DNA from 3 places in the Diaphorobacter ruginosibacter genome. Region 3 is predicted to be linked to each of the others. Evidence: riboswitches for the same ligand, from Rfam matches in the RefSeq annotation. Region 3 holds a riboswitch; each other region holds the start of a gene.

Region 1 (5,830 bases), 1.7 Mb from region 3:
TGCATATTGGTGGAGGCACCCCAACATTTCTGACCGATGAGGGCCTGCAGGACCTGATGTCCATGATCCGCCGGAGTTTCGTTCTTGTTCCGGATGGCGAATACTCCATCGAGATCGACCCGCGGACTGTCGACAATGATCGCCTGGCGTTTTTGCGACAACTGGGCTTCAACCGCCTGAGCTTCGGTGTGCAGGACTTCGATCCCGAGGTGCAGAAGGCCGTTCACCGGATACAGCCCGCCGAGCAGGTCTTCCGGCTGGTGGAGGAAGCGCGCAGGATCGGATTCCATTCGGTGAATGTCGACCTGATCTATGGGCTGCCGCGCCAGACCCCCGAGTCCTTCGACCGCACGTTGGCGCAGGTGTGCGAGCTGCGTCCGGACCGCATCGCGCTCTACGCCTATGCCCATCTGCCGGAGCGGTTCAAGCCGCAGCGCCGCATCGTGACCGATGAACTGCCGCTGCCTGCGGCGAAGGTGGCCATGCTCGCGCGTTCGCTGGAGGTGTTTCAGAATGCGGAGTACGTCTATGTCGGCATGGACCACTTCGCGCTGCCGGACGACTCCCTGGCAGTGGCCAAGCGGCAGGGTCGCCTGCATCGCAATTTCCAGGGCTACAGCACGCAGCCCGATTGCGACCTGATCGGCCTGGGAGTCTCGGCAATCGGCAAGGTTGGCGCAACCTACAGCCAGAACGCCAAGACCCTGGACGAGTACTACGACACCATCAACCGGGGGCGCTTGCCCATTGTGCGTGGCCTGGCGCTTTCGCGCGACGATCTGCTGCGCCGCTCCGTCATCATGGCGCTGATGTGCCAGGGAGAGCTGGTCTTCGAGTCCATCGAGCAGGCCTGGCTCATCGATTTCGAGAGCTACTTCGCGGCGGAGCTGGAACAGTTGCAGGCCATGGACGAGCAGGGCCTTGTGCAGTTGCATGAAGACCGCATCGAGGTCACCCCCATGGGCTGGCACTTCGTGCGTGGCGTGGCGATGGTGTTCGATCGCTATCTCCAGGGCAACCGCAACCGTGAGCGCTTCTCGCGCATCATCTGATCCGCAGACCCATGTGGGCGTTGGCCTGGACCGCTTTTCTGATGGGGCTGCTGGGAGGGGCGCATTGCCTGGTGATGTGCTCCGCGCCCTGCGGGGCCTTGCTCGCGCGTGGCGGTAAGGAGTCTGCGCGCGAGCAGCCCGTACGTTTCGTGCGGCGACGGCGCTTGCCGTGGCAATCCATCCTGTTCCATGGGGGGCGCGTCGCCGGCTATGCGGCGCTGGGGGCGCTGGCTGCCTATGCCATGGACCGGCTGGCCTGGTTCAGCCAGGGCACCAGCGCGCTGCGTCCGATCTGGACAGCCATGCACATTGCGATCATCGCCTGGGGGCTCATGCTGGTCATGCGGCTGCAGGCTCCCGCCTGGATGGAGCGCGCGGGACGTGGCGTGTGGTCGCGCGTGAAGTCGGCGGTGGACAGGCCGGGCGGTGTGTTGGCCGTGGGTTGCGGCTGGGCGCTGATGCCGTGTGGTTTTCTCTACTCGGCCGCGATGCTGGCGGCCTTGAGCGGCGGCCCGCTGGCGGGCGCCCTGGCCATGTCCATGTTTGCGCTGGCAAGCGGACTATGGCTGTGGACGGGGCACTGGGGCTGGCTGCATTTTCGCGAACGCCTCACAACGCCCCGCATGGCCGCATGGGGCGTGCGCCTCAGCGGCATCGTGCTGGTGGCATTGGGTGCCACGGCGTTGTGGTGGGGGGTGGTGCACCAGCAGCAGGCGCCGTGGTGCGTGACATGATCGCCAAGCGTATGCCCGCCGTGGGCGTCGGGGCGATCAGGGGGAATTCAAGGTGTCTGCAAGTGCCACCGGATCGTCATCCTGAACCGGGGGTTCAGGTGGGCAAGAGCAACCTGACGTTGGGTTCATCTGACGCGAGACGATCACGCTCATCAGGTGATGTATCAAGCCCGTGCTCAGTGAGCATTGGTTCAAGGAAATATAAAACCCGGCAACACCGCAGACGAGCCTATTGTAATTGCGCCACGGGCGCCCTCGTGGCCGACGAGGGCATTTCATGCCGCCGGGTGGCGTATCTTCGCGAGACTGTGAATCGTCAGAACAGGCGGCCGTCCTCGCCGAGGGCGGAATCCAGTCGCTCCAGCAGATGGGCCATGCGTTCGTCGCTTTCCGGCGAAGAGGCCTGGGGCTGCTGGGCCTGGGCCGGATGTGCGACCATGCCGTTGCTCGCGGCCTCGGCCTGTTCTTGCTCCCTGGCCCTGGAAGCCGAAGCCGCAGCCTCGTGATCGGATATCTCGAAGGCCATGTTCAGCGCGGCCAGCACAGCGATGCGTTCGCGTGCGCGCACCTTGCCGGCATCGCGGATGCGCGTCATCGCCGCATCCACCCGTTCGACGGCTTCCAGCATGCGCGGTTCGTGGCCTTCGGGACAGCTCAGCAGATAGCTCTGCTGCATGATCTGGACCTCGATCTGCTTCATGAGGCGTCGTCTTTCGTATCCGGAATGTCGGGAAGCCGCTCCAGCAGCGAGTCCATGCGGTGGCGAACTGTCTGCAGGCGGGATTTGAGGGAGTCGCGCTCTTGCGTCAGAGTCAGAACCTGCTGGGACAGCAGTGCGTTGGTGCGCTGCAGTTCAGCATAGCGAACCAACAGGCGCTCGACGCGCTCGGCGATCTGGTCTTGGGAGGATGGTGGAGCCATACAACACCTATTGTACGGATCGCTGCACAAACAATCGTAAAATTACGTCGTTGGTGCTCGCAGCGTGGTTCACACGCTGCAGTTCAACGGGAAGCAGGGAGGGGTCTCCGCCATGGAAAAACCCTCAGCCTGCGCTGCCCCCGCAACGGTCAGCGGACGAATTCCTTCAGGCGCCCCGCCGGGCGCCCCGGGGATTCCCTCTTTGCCATCACAGCCACTGTGTGCCTTGAACAAGCATGCGGGAAGGCGGTCAAGGAGTGCGCCGCCAGCCCGGATACCGGCCAACACGGTGGTTCTGGATGCGACGAGAGCATCCTGCCGGAAAAGTCCGGCAGGCGTCTTCGCGCGTCCGGGCTGTGATGCCCATGTGCCGACGGGGAGGTCGGACGCGGCGACTTCTTTCTTTTTGTCCACGATGACAACTCAATCTGTTGTGCTGGCCCGTGCTGCGGTGCTGCCCTTGGCGCTGGCCGCTGCGTTCCCCTCGTTTTCCCAGACGCTGCTCGCTCAGGCTGCCACCGAGTCCACCTTGCGCGAAACCGTGGTGACCGCCACGCGCGTGGAGCAACCCCTGTCCGACCTGGTCGCCGACGTGTCGATCATCGACTCCGAGACCATCCGCAACAGCGGTGCCGTGGGCGTCGTGGACGTTCTGGCGCGCGTTCCGGGCATCCAGTTCACGCGCAATGGCGGGCCGGGCAACACCAGCAGCGTCTATGTGCGCGGCGGCGAGAACCGGTTCACCGCCGTATACCTTGACGGCGTGCGCATCGACTCGCAGTCGACCGGAGGCGTGGTGTGGGAGCAGCTTCCGCTTTCGCAGATTGACCGCATCGAGGTGCTGCGCGGCCCTGCCGCGGCGGTCTATGGCTCGGACGCCGTGTCGGGCGTGATCCAGCTGTTCACCAAGAAGGGCGAGGGCAAGCCAGCCCCCTACGTCGGCGTGGGCGTGGGCTCGCGCGGCACGCGCACGGCCGAGGCCGGCGTGAGCGGCAGCTCTGGTGCCATCGACTACTCGGTCGGCGTAGCGCATGAGGGCAGCGACGGCTTCAATATCCGGCCCGCGGCAACGTTCAACCCGGACGACGACGGCTACAAGCGCAATTCCGGCAATGCCCGCGTGGGCTGGACGTTCGCGCCCGGCCAGCGCCTGCAGGCCTCGGTGCTGGCCAGCAATCTGAATTCGCAGTATGACGCCGGACTCAAGGCCGACGACCGCAACCACCATCAACTGCGTACCGCCGATCTGCTGTGGGATGCCAAGTGGAACGACAGCTACAGCACGCGACTGCAGGTCAACCAGTCGAATTCGAAGTACAGCACCACGCCCAACTTCTACATGACCGAGACGACGGTGCGCAGCTATCTGTTCCAGAACGAGTACCGGCTGGGCGTACACCGCTTCACGGCATCGCTGGAGCGTCGCGAGGACGAGCTGCACAACCCTGCCACGGAGTTTGTCGGCGATCTCAAGCGCGAACGTTCGCAGAACGCCCTTGCGCTGGGCTATGGCATGAATTCCGGGGCACACACGCTGCAGGCCAATCTGCGCCGCGACAACGACAGCGAGTTCGGGGGCAAGAGCACCGGCAGCCTGTCCTACGGCTATGCGATCAACAACGAATGGCGCGTGACGGCCGCGGGCGGCACCTCCTTCCGCGCGCCCACGCTGTACCAGCGCTTCAGCGAGTACGGTGACGCATCGCTCAACCCGGAAACCGGTCGCAATGTCGAGATCGGCACGCGCTGGACGCGTGGCTCGAGCAGCGCGGGCATCGTGGCCTACCGCAACCGCGTGCGCAACCTGATCGTCTATGGTGCTCCGGGCACCTGTCCGTCGGCATTCGGCTGCTACCAGAGCGTGGGGCGCGCGGAGTACGAAGGCGTCACGCTGAGCGCGGCGCACAAGCTCGGACCGGTGTCGCTCAACGGCTCCATCGATTTCCAGAATCCGCATGACCTGGACACGGGCCGCCAGCTGGCGCGCCGCTCCAAGCGCTATGCCAAGCTGAGCGCGGACACTGCCGTCGCCGGCTGGAATGTCGGTGCCGAGATGAATGCGGCCTCGCGCCGGTATGACACCGCGTCGGGATCCAACATGCTGGGCGGCTACACCACATTCAACCTGTACGCCAACACGAGCATCGGCCGCGATTTCACGCTGCTGGCGCGCCTCGACAACCTCACCGACAAGAACTATGAGCTTGCGCGCGGCTATGCCACGCCGGGCCGGGCGTTCTATGTCGGCCTGAAGTGGGCACCGCAGTAAGCCGTTGCATGTTGCAGGTTCCCCTCTCTAAAGCGAAGACCGCATGACCGCTCCACGTGATTTCATTGCCGCAAGCGAGTTGATCCTGGGCGGCCAGAAGAGCGGCAAGTCGCGCCGTGCCGAGCTGCTCGCGCGGCAATGGCTTGCGGGTGATCCGTCGCGTCGTGCCAGCCTCATCGCCACGGGCACTCCCTGGGACGATGAAATGCGCGCCCGCATAGCACGCCACCGGCATGATCGCGCGCTGCGTGTTCCGGGACTTGCAACGCTGGAGGAGCCGCTGGCCATCGACGCGCTGATCCGTGCGCACTCCGATGACCGGACGCTGCTCATTGTCGACTGCCTCACGCTGTGGCTTACCAACTGGCTGATGCCGGCCAAAGCCGCAGAGGAGCGCGCGCGGGAATGGCCCGGACAATCGGCTACATTTTTGCGTTCATTGAAAGAGGCGTCCGGACCCATCATCCTGGTGGGAAACGAGATTGGTTTGGGTGTCATTCCCATGGGGCGTGAAGTGCGCGCGTTTGTCGATGCGCTCGGTGGACTCAATCAGCAGGTCGCGGCGGCATGCTCGCGCGTGACCTTGATGGTGGCCGGCCTGCCGATGTGTTTGAAGGAAGAAGAAAGATGAGTGGTTCGCGCTCGATCGCTGCCGGCTGCCGTACGTTGCTGGTGTCATTCGCATGGTGTGCCGTCGCGACGTCGGCCATGGCCTATCAGGTGGTGGATGACAGGGGGGCCACCGTGGAGTTCAAGGAGGCGCCGCGGCGCATCGTGAGCCTGCTGCCGTCTCTCACCGAGAGCGTATGTGCCCTTCAGCACTGCGAGCGCCTGGTCGGGGTGGACCGCTACTC
Region 2 (5,830 bases), 740 kb from region 3:
ATACCTGGCTGTTGTTCGGGTCGCGGGTGATGATGTCCTTTTTCTCGATACGGTACAGGGCAGCCGTCCATTCGCCGCGGCCCTCGCCGAACTGCTGCTTGATGCCGACCTCGGCCTGGCGTGCCGTGGTGAGCTTGAAGTCGCGGTTGGCCAGATTCAGCGTCAGGACGTTGGTGACCGGGTCGTGGCCTTGCGAGACCTGTCCGTACAGGCTGGTCTGTGCGCTGAGCTTGTGGGTCAGGCCGAGGCGCCAGGCGGTGCCGCCAAGGGTCTTGTCGAATGAACCGCTGCCGATCAGGTCGTTGCGGCTGAAGTCCGTCAGGTCGCGGCGCAACCCCGCCAGCAGCAGCCAGCGGTCGCTGAGCGTCCAGGCGTCTTCGGCATAGAAGTCGTGCGTGGTGGCTTCGGTCGTAAAGCGGGGCACCATGGCGCTTGGGCTGTCCCAGGGCACGATGCCTGTGTCGCCAATGGGGCGCGTGACCGTGCGGCTGTCCGAGTTTCCTGCGTAGCGGAACCGCGCGCGGTTGGCCTCCCAGCCCACCGCCAGCTGATGGGCTCCGGCCTTGATCCTGGATTCCAGGCGGTTGCCGGTCTGCTCCAGATCGTGGGAGAGCTCCAGGTAGTCCCCACGGCTGATGGTCTGTGCCGCAGGGTCGTAGCGGTAGGCCTCGATGTTGCGCCAATAGCGGTCCGCCTTGAAATGATAGAGCTCGTTGCTCAGGCTCAACCAGTCGTTGACCTCGTACAGCATGCGGCCGCGCACGCGCCGGTCCTTGATGCGGATATCGCTGTCGTCGGTGTTGAAGTTGCGCCCCAGCAGTTCGGGAACGATGCGTCCGTTGACTGTGGGCGTGCCAAAGTAGCGCGCGGGCTTCTCGTCGCTCACGTCGGCCAGCAACTCCAGGCGCAGTGCCGACGTGGGCTGCCAGCGCAGCGTGCTCATCAGCTTGCCGCCACTGGCCCGGGCCATGTCATGCTCGCCATCGGTGCGGTGGCCATAGGCATCCAAGCGGTAGGTCAGGGTGTCGCTCAATGCGCCACCCATGCCCAGTCCCAGCTTGGCCGTGCCGTGGGAGCCCGTGCCGAGCAGCACCTCGCGCACTGTCTCGCGCGTGGGCTGCTTGCGCACGACATTGGCGGTGGCGCCCGTGGTACCGGTTCCATAGACGATGGAGGCCGGTCCGCGCAGCACTTCCACGCGTTCATAGCCCCAGCTGTTGGCCGGATACGGCGTGGTGGTGGAGGCCACGCCCAGGCGTATTCCATCCTCGGCAATCCCCACGGAGTTGGTGCCCGTGAAGCCTCGTGTGCTGAAAGACAGGCTGTTGTAGCTGGTGGCGGACAGCGGCGTCATGCCGACCGTGCGGCCAATGATGTCGGCCATGCGGCTGTCCCCGCGTTCCTGCCAGGTCTGTTCATCCACGGAATCCAGGCTTGCCGGCAGATCGAGCGTGGCAAGGCCGGTGCGGCTGCCTGAAACGGTGGCCTTCGACAGGCCCGGGCGGTCTTCGGCGGAGTCCGTCACATGGACGGTCGGCAATTGTGCCGGGGCTTCGGCACGCGACGGGCTCGCCTGCGTGGGTTCGGGGGTGGGCTCTGCGGCCATGGCCAGAGCGGCGGGTGCCAGGCCGATCAGTACGGCGGGCAAGGTGAAATGGTTCATCATCGTCAGTGGTGCTGGCCGCCTGCCTGCTGGTGACGAGATCATGCCGGGACATCGGGCCGACCGTTGGCCGGGACTGTCACTGGCTTGTTGCCGTCACGCTGCTCCCCGCAGACGGTCGTTGCAGATGCTGGCGGGAGAGGATGGAACTCTGCCGCACAGCGCTCAACAGGCCGGTATCCGGGCTGACAGATGGCTTGGAGAAGCCTGCCGCTCGCCTTCCCAGTGCTGCCGCACACCTCGTGAGAGGCCACGTAGAGCACCAGTGGCTGGCTCCTGCACTGCAAGAGCCTTGAGTCGGTTTGATCTGCTTACCGTTGCGGGGGCAGCCAGGGCTTTGCACCCTGTTCCCGTTTAACCCGGACTTCAATCCGGGCACCTGTTGCATGAAATTGAAGGCGGCCTGTCAACGAGCGTGCCGACAATCCACCGTCAATTCGCTACAAAGTATATCGTAGCGATCGCTTGGGCCCGGCCAGCACGGCAGGAGCCGGCCTCCGGTTCTAGTAAAGCTCCTGCCGCACAACGTGCGCGTAGTGCTCATCCGCCTGCGTGACCTGCTCGGGAGCCAGCGAGTCGCCCCGCAGGCGGGCGATGCCTGCCATGACCTGTCCCACTGTCGGAAGCTGGTGGCGGTCCGGATGGCCTTCGCTGTTCCACAGCCCCGCGCGGTGAATGGCGCGGCCGCAGTGGTACAGCACTTCATCGATGCGGACCACGGTGGCGGTCTTGGGCACCTTGGTGCCTTCGTGCAGTTCGTTCAGCAGATCCCTGTCGGTGGAGATCCGGCCGCGACCATTGATGCGCATGAACACGTCGAGACCCGGGAAAAGAAACAGCATCGCCAGGCGGTCGTCCTGCTGCAGGTTGCGCAGCGATGCGATGCGGTTGTTGCCGGGCCAGTCCGCGAAGGCGATGGTCTGCTCGTCCAGGACATGCACAAAGCCGGCAGGGCCGCCACGAGGGGAGGCATCCAGGCCGCTGGCATCCCCGGTAGCAAGACAGAAGAAGGTCGCCTGGGCGAGATAGGCCTTGTGGAAGTCTGCGAGGCGTGGGAGCACACCCTGCTGAATCCGCAGTGTCGGTGGCGCGTACAGGGCGTCCAGGTCGACGAGGTTCGGGTCGGGTATCGGGCGCGTCGCCGGGTGCGAGGAGTTGTTCGAGTTGTTGGAGTCGTTGGAAGAGGGCATGGAAAAATCTTGTCGGAGGTCAGTACGCCCCGAGCGTAAGCCTCGCGGATCTGGCGGATGTAGAATTTTTCAGCCAATGAATATCTCAAATCCGCCATGCCCGACCTGATGCACGTACTGGGGGCCTACATGGATTCCGCCGACGGCCCCAGCGTCATGGCGGCCACTCGCGTGCTGGAACAGGAGCTGTCTTCCGAGACGCACCGGCATGCGCGCGGCCAGCTGTTCGGCTCGATCAAGGGCTTGATCTCCGTTCATCTGGATGAAGGTGTCTGGATCGTTCCGGCCATCCATGCCGTCTGGATTCCGCCGCACCACGCGCATTCGGGGCGATCGTATGGCCCGTACCATGGCTGGAGCGCCTATATCGCCGAGGCCGCCTGTGCCAGCCTGCCCAAGCAGCCGTGCACCATCCGCGTGTCGGGGCTGCTGCGCGAAGCCGTGCTGCGGCTGGCGAGCCTGACGCCGGAGGCCGCCGTGTCACCCAGCGAGGCGCAACTGCACATCTGTGCCGTGGTCCTCGATGAAATACGTGGCCTGCCTGTGGAGGAGTTCGGCTTGCCGTTTCCCCGGGACGCCCGTCTCCAGCGCATTGCCCGGGCGCTGATGGCCAACCCGGCCGACCCACGCGACATGGAGGACTGGGCTGATTTTGGCGCGATCAGTTCGCGTACCCTGAGCCGCAGGTTCGTCACCGAGACTGGCTTCAATTTCACCAGCTGGCGCCAGCGCGTGCGCCTGCTGCGCTCGCTGGAGATGCTGGCCGAGGGCATGAGCGTCACCGCCATTGCGCTGGATCTGGGCTATGCCAGCGTCAGCGCCTACATCGGCCTGTTTCGCCGTACTTTCGGACAGACGCCCGCCAGCTATCGGTTGCGTGCGCGCGCGCTGTAGTCCTCCGCGGACGGCTGTGTCCTAGCGCAGCGACCGCAGCAGCGCCCCCATCCCGCCGCCGGATTCGGGCAGCAGAATCAGCATGCCGAGGAGCACCAGATTGCCGATCACCGTGACCCAGTAGACCACGCGAAATTCTCGCTTGGATGACTTGTGCCGCAGCGTTTGCTGCGCGAACCAGGCCGAAGGCCAGCCGCCGGCCAGCGAAAGCAGGTGCAGGGTGCGCTCGCTGATGCGCCAGCGACCCGTTTCGGCCGCCTTCTTGTCGTGACGGTACACCAGAAAGGTGATGAGATTGAGGAGCGGCACGCCCACGGCGAGGAGGGGGCCATGTCGCCCTGCCACAGGCCGAAGACCATCAGCACCACCCAGGCCGCCAGCAGGATTTTGAAGAGGCCGCTGCCGGCGGCCGGGGCTGCCGATACGTCCCTATGGCGGCGGATCGTTCCCTGTTTGCGCATGAGGATGTTTTCTGGAGGATGACTGACTAACTGGCGGCCGGACCGACAGGTTGGACACTGAGCGGCAGGCAGGCAGAAAGGCCTGCCGCATGCGCCGCCCGAGTATAGGTGCGAAGAACGGGAACAAGGCAGCGTCACGGCAGGATCGGTCCAGGCTCAATCGGAACCTCAGCGGCCGAGCTCCTTGGCGCTTTGACCGGCGATGCCCCAGTTCTCTTTGGGGACGTCGTGGATCCAGACCCGCACATTGGCGGCGGGAGCGCCCACGGCATCCACCAGCGCCTGGGTGACCTTTTCGATCACGGCCTTCTTCTGTTCTTCGGTGCGGCCTTCGATCATGTAGATTTGGGCGAATGGCATGCGGGTGATCCTTGAGTTGAAACGGAGGAGGCCGCGCCCGGCTTGCATGCCGGGGCGGTAGATGGGTACGCCACGGTTGCGCGTGGCGGTGCGTCAGGTGAAGCGCAGCGACACGCTGCCCATGCCCTGCACGCGCAGGCAGACGTTGTCGCCGGCCGCGACGGCCACGGCTTCGGTCACGCCGCCCGACAGGATCAGGCTGCCGGCGGGCAGTTCCTGGCCGCTCTTGCCGAGATGGTTGGCGAGCATCGCAATCGCCGCCGCAGGGTGGCCGAGCACGGCAGCACCCGCGCCCATGGCGACCGGCTCGCCGTTCTTCTCCAGGACGATGCCGACCGTGCGCAGGTCCACCTCGTGCGGGGGCCGTGGGCGGCCGCCGACCACGAATCGCGATGCCGACGTGTTGTCGGCCACCACGCTCTTCAGGTCGAACTTGAAGTCCCGGTAGCGGCTGTCGATGACCTCGATGCCGGGTAGCACGAAGTCGGTCGCGGCCAGCACGTCGCCGATATGGCAGCCCGGACCCTTGAGCGCGCGTTTGAGCACGAAGGCGATTTCCGGCTCGACTTTCGGGTGGATGAGCTCGGAGGTCCTGACCGTGCCGCCCTCGGGCACGCTGAAATAGTCCGCGAGAAAGCCGAACACCGGTGTCTCGACGCCCATCTGCTTCATCTTCGCATGCGAGGTGAGGCCGGCCTTGTAGCCGATCGGGCGGGCGCCGCGGGCCGTCTTGCGCGCGAGGATCCGGTTCTGGATCGCGTAGGCGTCATCCCAGTCCATCGAGGGATGTTCGTCGGTGATCTTGGGTGTGTCGCGCGCTTCGAGCTCGCAGGTCTCGAGGTGTTCCGCGAGACGGTCCAGGGTTTTTGCATCGAGTGCCATGGGTGTTTCTCCAACTGTTCTTTTCAAACGAAGCGCACCGAACAGCCGCCGATGCCGCCGATGGTCACGCGCAGGTTGTCGCCGGCCTTCACGGGCACCATGGCGGCAAGCGAGCCCGAGAGAATGACTTCGCCCGCCTCGAGCGCAATGCCGTGGGCGCCGAGCGTGTTGGCAAGCCAGGCGACCGCGTTCGCGGGGTGGCCGAGCGCTGCGGCTCCTGCGCCGGTGGCGACGATCTCGCCGTTCTTCTCGAGGACCATGCCGCAGGTGCCCAGGTCCACGTCGCGTGGATCGACCAGCCGGTCGCCGAGCACGAACACGCCGCAGCTCGCGTTGTCGGCCACGGTGTCCTGGATCCTGATCTTCCAGTCGCGGATGCG
Region 3 (5,830 bases):
GGCTCCAGAACGTGAACGATGCCGAAGAGCGGCTTGCGATCGTGCGCTCGCGTCTGGCGTTCGATGCCGACCCGGAGGCTTTCCGTGCGCGCCACGCGGCGGCGCAGTCGGAGCTGGCGGCACGCCTCGCGCGGGCGCGCGGGCGCCTGGCATCCACCGATGTCCTGCCATGGGGCGACGAGGTGATCGCCCATGCGGGACGCTGGGCCGTGAGCGCACAGGTGGACGGCCTGCGTGCCGACCTGGTGCTGCTGCGCGCAGCGCGTGCATGGGCCGCATGGCTGGATGCCGATGAACTGCAGACCGGGCACGTCGACGGCATTGCGGAACTGGTTCTTGCACACAGGCGCAAGCCGGGCGCACCGGCCCAGCTCGGCGACATGCCTGCTCCAGCGCTATCGTCGATGCAGAAGACACCGAGCGAAGCCCGCCAGCAGGCCGGGCCGGCATCTCCCACGGCCTCGCGGGAGCAGGGCGCTTCGGGTGGTGCGCATGGTACGGATGCTTCGGGAGACTGGGGCTACATGCCGCCCGAGGCGGTGGCGCTGGAGCGGCTGGGCAGCAACCATGCCTTCATGCCGCTGCGCAGCACGGGAGCCGATGCATCAAAAAAAGCCTGAGCCTTCGCCCCCGGAATGCCCTGGCCACCCTGTCGGTGCGGGCACGCGGCGCGGCGGAGGCTCGATCGGATGAACGGGGCGCGGATGCACGGCATGCGCAGACGGGCGGGCTGGACTGGCCGCGGACGCTCATGGCGCGCGGAGGCGAGGCGCTGGCTGCCGAACACCTGCGGCGCAGGCCGCTGCAGCCGCGTGCGGTGCGCCTGCATTGCATGGTGCTTGACTGCTCGGCCTCCATGGTCACGAGCGGTGCGCTCGCACGGGCCAAGGGCGTCCTGCTGGGCTTGCTGGAGGAGGCCTACCAGCGCCGCGAACAGGTGGCGTTGATCTGCTTTGGTGGCGCAGGCGTCGAGCTGCGCCTGCCGCCGTCGCGCGCCGCGCATTGGAACGAGGAGTGGGTGGCGCCCATCGGCGGCGGCGGCGGTACCCCGCTTGTGCAGGCACTCGGGGCCGCGGATGGCCTGCTGCGCATGCAGGCCCTCAGATTGGCAGCCTTGCAGGGCTGGCTCTGGCTGATGACCGACGCGAGAACCCGCGAACGGCCCGCGCGTCCGGCGTATGCCGATGAAATCCGGATCCTGGACTTCGAGTCCTCGCGTGCGCCCCTGCGGCGCGCGCAGCAGCTTGCGCAGGACTGGCGCGCGCACTACCAGCCCGTCAGCGCATGAGGGCGGGGCCGGCGGCGCGCTGGTCGATTTCGAGCAGGCAGTTCAGGATCTCCTGCGCGGCCTCATCGATGCGAGGCCCGGGGCGCGCGATCACGTCGAAGCGCTCGGAGGAGATGCGGCAGGCACGGCCCTGTTTCACTGCGGGCATGTAGCTCCAGCCCGGTCGGTCGGCAATGGCCGGCGTGCCATAGGCATTGGTGGAAATCAGCAGGTCGGGGTTGGCGCGCAGCGCAAACTCGGGTCCCAGCTTGGGGAACAGGCCCATGCTGGCGGGCACCACGTTCTTCAGCCCGAGGCGCGAAAGCGTCTCGCCGATGAAGGATGATTCGCTCGCCGCCGCATGCCCGCCATGCACCTCGAAGTAGACGCGCTTGCCTCTCCAATGGGGCGGCACCTTGGCGCGGATCGCTTCCACGCGCTGGTCGATCTTCTTCCAGAGCGCCTCGCCCGTCCCGGGTTTGCCCAGCGCCCGTGCGACGACCTCCATCTGCAGGCGGAGTTCGCCATGGCTGGTCGCATCCACGGGCAGCACGTTCAGGCCCAGCGCCTTCAGGCGGTCGGCGGCCCGGTTGAGGGGCCGCAGCAAGACCAGGTCAGGCTTGAGCGCCATGATCATCTCCACCTGCGCGTCGCTCAGTCCGCCCACGCGCGGCAAGGTCTGCACGGTCTGCGGCCAGTTGGAGTAGCGGTCGATGCCCACGAGTCCGTCGCAGGCATCGAGCGCGCAGACCATTTCGGTGAGGGAGGGCTGCAGCGACACCACGCGCAGCGGCGCAGCCTGCCCGGAGGAGGCGGAAACGGCAGACGCGCAAGCCAGGGTGCCCGCGACGATTCTGTGGAGGTGGATGTTCATGGTCCGTACTGGGAGCGTGCTGGTGATTTCCACGCGAGCGCGGCATCGGGCTCTGAGATCAGCAAGACGCACCGAGGGCCGCACGACGCAGGTAAAAGTGATGGCTCACGCTACTGCCTCGGCAACCCGACCACAAAGAGCCCTCGCTCCATGGCACAGTAACGACTCGCATCGGCAGGTCTCCTGGCTTGCACCGTCTTTGGCGCTGTCCGCCCCTTCCCGCCGACAGGTGTCGGCAGTGGTTCCGGCGGCAGCTCGGTGCTCACAGTTGCGAGGACAGCCACGTATTTGCAACGTGTTCCCTTTTCATTCCTCCGTGGAGGAAATCCCATGCTGGCGCGGATTCTACCGGCTCCCGCGAGCATGGCACGGGATGAAACGGCTTCTATCCGATACCCGCGGGCAGCAAGGGGCGCCGGTCCACGTCGGCCCCTTCGCCATGCCCCGGCGCATAGCCTTGCCGCACCTTCACCAGCAGGTTGTCCCTGCTGGCCACCCCGAGGCGGTTATAGAGCTGTCGCCGGTGGTACACGGCCGTGTTGATGCTGATGCCCATGCGCTGGGCGATCTGGTTTTCGGACAGGCCGCGCGCGAGCCACCAGGCCATCTCATGCTGGCGCAGCGGCAGCTTGAGCGCGCCCAGGGCTGACAGCAGTTGCACGCTGTGGGCCACGCGGCGCGTGACGTGCAGTGCGGCGGCCTGGCGGTCGGGCTGCTGGCCCGTGGCGTCGGCCATGCGGGTGGCGCGCAGCGAGAAGCTACCGTGCACATTGCGTATCTCGAGAGCCGGCAGGGCCATGGCCGGCCAGCCCTTGCGCGCGGGCTCGGCCTGCAGCCGGCGCAGCAATTCCAGCAGCACGGGCGGCATGTCCGCGCCGTGGCGCCAATGCCAGCCGAAGGCCATGCGCATCAGCGCCTCGGCCTCGGGCGAAACCCACAGGGGCCGTCCGCGGGGCGTGACCACCACGATGCCCTGGCCCTGCACCTCGCTGTCCGCCGCATCGCTTTCGCTGACCTGCAGGATGCGGGACAGGTGTCCCTCCAGTTGCGCGAGCGTGGCGGCGTCCTCCTGCGAAAAGAAGGTGCCGTGGCGGTACAGGAACACCATGCCCACCCCGCGGCCTTGCGCCGTGCGCAGCACCAGGGTGAGCCAGTCGGTCACACCGGCAGGGCGCAGCATCTCGTTCCAGTAGTCGCTGCGCAGGAGTTCGCTCCGGGATACGGTGAGTACCTCACCGAGCAGGTGCGGCCCGTGCTCGTGGCGCACCATGCCCGCAAAGTGGCGCGGGCTGCGGCGGAACAACTGGCTCTCGTTGCGCTCCATGCGCGGGTCGAAGTAGTGGGGCAGGTTGGCGATGAGTTCCGGGCTCTGCATGTGCGCATGGAGTTCACCGTGCTCGTCGGGATACAGGTAGCCGCCGGAGTCGAAGCCGATCAGTCCGCGCAGGGCATGCAGCACGGGCTCGATGTGCTCGGGCCCGGTGAAATCCAGGCCCGCCATCTGGTGCAGGCGGGCAAGGGCTTGGCGGGGAGGTGCGAGCGACGTCGACATGGTGCGCATTGTCACGCAACTGTAGATATCAAGACCCCACCCCGCCAGGGTGGGGCGGGGAGCGCCCGCTGCCCGCCGGCCCGGACGCCTGCATTTCCGAGGGCCCGGTCTCCCCCCGCCAGGGTGGGGCGCAGCGCGCAGTTCACCGGTAGTCTGCGCAGCCTGCAAACAACCAAGGAGTGTCTTTCACCATGCCTACGCTCAGAACGATCTGCGCATCGCTGCTGCTGGCCGGAGCCTGCACGGCCACCTTCGCCCAAAGCTGCGCTCCCGGCCAATGGCTGGCAGAGTATTTTCCGAACACCGCACTGTCGGGGGCGCCCGTCCTGTCGCGCTGTGAGGACGGTCCCGTCAACCACTACTGGGGCGGCGCCGAGGGCAGTCCCGATCCGGCCCGCCTGCCCGTGGATGGCTTCTCTGCACGCTGGACGGGCACGCTGCCGTTCGAGGCGGGTCCGGCCAAGTTCATCACCTTCACGGACGACGGCGTGCGCGTGTTCGTGGACGGGCAGAACGTCATCGACAACTGGACGCTGCACGGCGTCACCATGGATGTGGCCACCCTGCCCATGACGGCGGGCCAGCACACGGTGCGCATGGAATATTTCGAGGGCGGCGGTGACGGGCTGGCGCAGTTCGTGATCGAGCAGGACCGGGTCTCCACACCCACCGACCCGACCGATCCGGGCGACCCCGGCCCGAATCCAAACCCCAACCCCGAACCGCCACCCTCCAATCCGTTGCCCGTGGTGGGCGGCCTGGGAGCCACGGCCACCCCGCAGGGCGTGCGTCTGGGATGGAATCCCGTCACCAGCAGCGGCAAGTGGGTCAATGGCTACTACACCGGCTGGTTCTGGGAGTATTTCCCGCCCGAGGCCGTGGACATGAGCACGATGACGCACTTCATCTTCGGCCGCTATGCACCGGGACAGGGATCGCTGCCGGGCGGGCAGGCGGGTGAGCTGATGGAGGGCGCGGGCACCGCCCACACGCAGGCGGAGGACCGCCTGATCGCCAAGGCCCACGCGGCCGGCACCAAGGCGATCATGATGCTGGGTGGAGAGTTCGACGGCCCCGGCTTCATGGCCGCCACGGCGGATGCGGGCATTCGTGCCACCTTCATCAAGAACATTCTCGACAAGGCGGAGCAGAAGGGCTACGACGGCGTGGATGTGGACTGGGAGGAAAACCTCGATACCGCCCAGGGCCGCGCCCAGGCGCTGGCGCTGCTGCGCGAGCTGCGCGCGGCGGCGCAGCAGCGCCCGACCTACCAGCCTCCGAACGCGCCGTTCGAGATCAGCTGGCCTGGCTTCTGGGTGAACGTCAACTTCCCCGGCGAGATCACATCCTGGCATGTGCAGGTGGCCGAGGCGGTGGATCGTTTCAACCTCATGACCTACAGCATGGCGGGTGACTGGGGCGGTGGCTGGCAATCGTGGCACCACTCGCCGCTGTTCGGCGAAAGCGGCAGCCATCCCACGTCCGTGGCCTCCACGGTCCAGGCCTACCTGAACGCGGGCGTGCCGCGCGCCAAGCTGGGTATCGGCGTGGGTCTCTATGGCATGTTCTACAACAACCCCATCACCGGCCCCCGCCAGAGCGGCATGCACGGATCCAATAGCGGTGACGGCGTGAACAGCTACCAGCGCCTCGTCAACGACAATGCCTTCGGCCAGCCTGGCGCGACCTACCACTGGGACGACGTGGCCAAGCAAAGCTACATCAGCTACAGCCAGCCCTGGTGGCGCGCGAGCGATGCGCCCGTCACGTACCTCAGCTACGAGGACGAGCGCTCCATCGCTGAAAAGGGCCGGTGGGTGCGTGAGCAGGGCCTGGGCGGCACGCTGGTGTGGACGATCAACTACGGCTACCTGCCCAGCGATGGCAGCAATCCCCAGATGCAGGCCGTCAAGCAATCGTTCATGAACGCCAGCGCGTCGGGCTACCGCGTGTACCGCGACGGAGCCGCGATCGCGACGGTGACGAATGCCGTGCAGTACGTCGATACCGCAGCGCCCGGCGGCAGCCACCGCTACCAGGTGGCGATGATCGACGCCACCGGCAAGGAAGGTCCGCTGTCGGCAGCAGTGAGCGTGCAGGCTCCTTGAGGAGGGAGGAGAGGGCCCCGCGCCGGTGC

The links. Region 3 has a riboswitch for cobalamin ahead of H9K76_RS08485 (ABC transporter substrate-binding protein). Riboswitches for the same ligand answer to the same signal wherever they lie in the genome.
Region 1: linked by a shared signal. The riboswitch ahead of H9K76_RS15945 (TonB-dependent receptor domain-containing protein) and the one ahead of H9K76_RS08485 (ABC transporter substrate-binding protein) in region 3 are both predicted to bind cobalamin.
Region 2: linked by a shared signal. The riboswitch ahead of H9K76_RS11675 (TonB-dependent receptor) and the one ahead of H9K76_RS08485 (ABC transporter substrate-binding protein) in region 3 are both predicted to bind cobalamin.

The regions. Positions count from the first base shown of each region.
Region 1 covers NZ_CP060714.1:3,506,845-3,512,674, reverse strand. Annotated here, with positions in the region: gene hemN (oxygen-independent coproporphyrinogen III oxidase) at 1-1,052, shown strand, start outside; gene H9K76_RS15960 (sulfite exporter TauE/SafE family protein) at 1,064-1,786, shown strand; RNA gene ssrS (6S RNA) at 1,836-2,015, opposite strand; gene H9K76_RS15955 (cell division protein ZapA) at 2,103-2,486, opposite strand; gene H9K76_RS15950 (DUF904 domain-containing protein) at 2,483-2,707, opposite strand; cobalamin riboswitch at 2,742-3,007, shown strand; gene H9K76_RS15945 (TonB-dependent receptor domain-containing protein) at 3,123-4,976, shown strand; gene H9K76_RS15940 (bifunctional adenosylcobinamide kinase/adenosylcobinamide-phosphate guanylyltransferase) at 5,020-5,607, shown strand; gene H9K76_RS15935 (ABC transporter substrate-binding protein) at 5,685-5,830, shown strand, end outside.
Region 2 covers NZ_CP060714.1:2,591,792-2,597,621, reverse strand. Annotated here, with positions in the region: gene H9K76_RS11675 (TonB-dependent receptor) at 1-1,666, opposite strand, end outside; cobalamin riboswitch at 1,818-2,061, opposite strand; gene H9K76_RS11670 (pyridoxamine 5'-phosphate oxidase family protein) at 2,167-2,853, opposite strand; gene H9K76_RS11665 (AraC family transcriptional regulator) at 2,950-3,747, shown strand; gene H9K76_RS11660 (DUF1294 domain-containing protein) at 3,769-4,062, opposite strand; gene H9K76_RS11655 (2-hydroxymuconate tautomerase) at 4,377-4,568, opposite strand; gene dmpH (2-oxo-3-hexenedioate decarboxylase) at 4,662-5,450, opposite strand; gene dmpE (2-oxopent-4-enoate hydratase) at 5,474-5,830, opposite strand, start outside.
Region 3 covers NZ_CP060714.1:1,848,753-1,854,582, forward strand. Annotated here, with positions in the region: gene H9K76_RS08475 (magnesium chelatase ATPase subunit I) at 1-620, shown strand, start outside; gene H9K76_RS08480 (vWA domain-containing protein) at 656-1,288, shown strand; gene H9K76_RS08485 (ABC transporter substrate-binding protein) at 1,278-2,141, opposite strand; cobalamin riboswitch at 2,298-2,488, opposite strand; gene H9K76_RS08490 (helix-turn-helix transcriptional regulator) at 2,527-3,693, opposite strand; gene H9K76_RS08495 (glycosyl hydrolase family 18 protein) at 3,885-5,801, shown strand.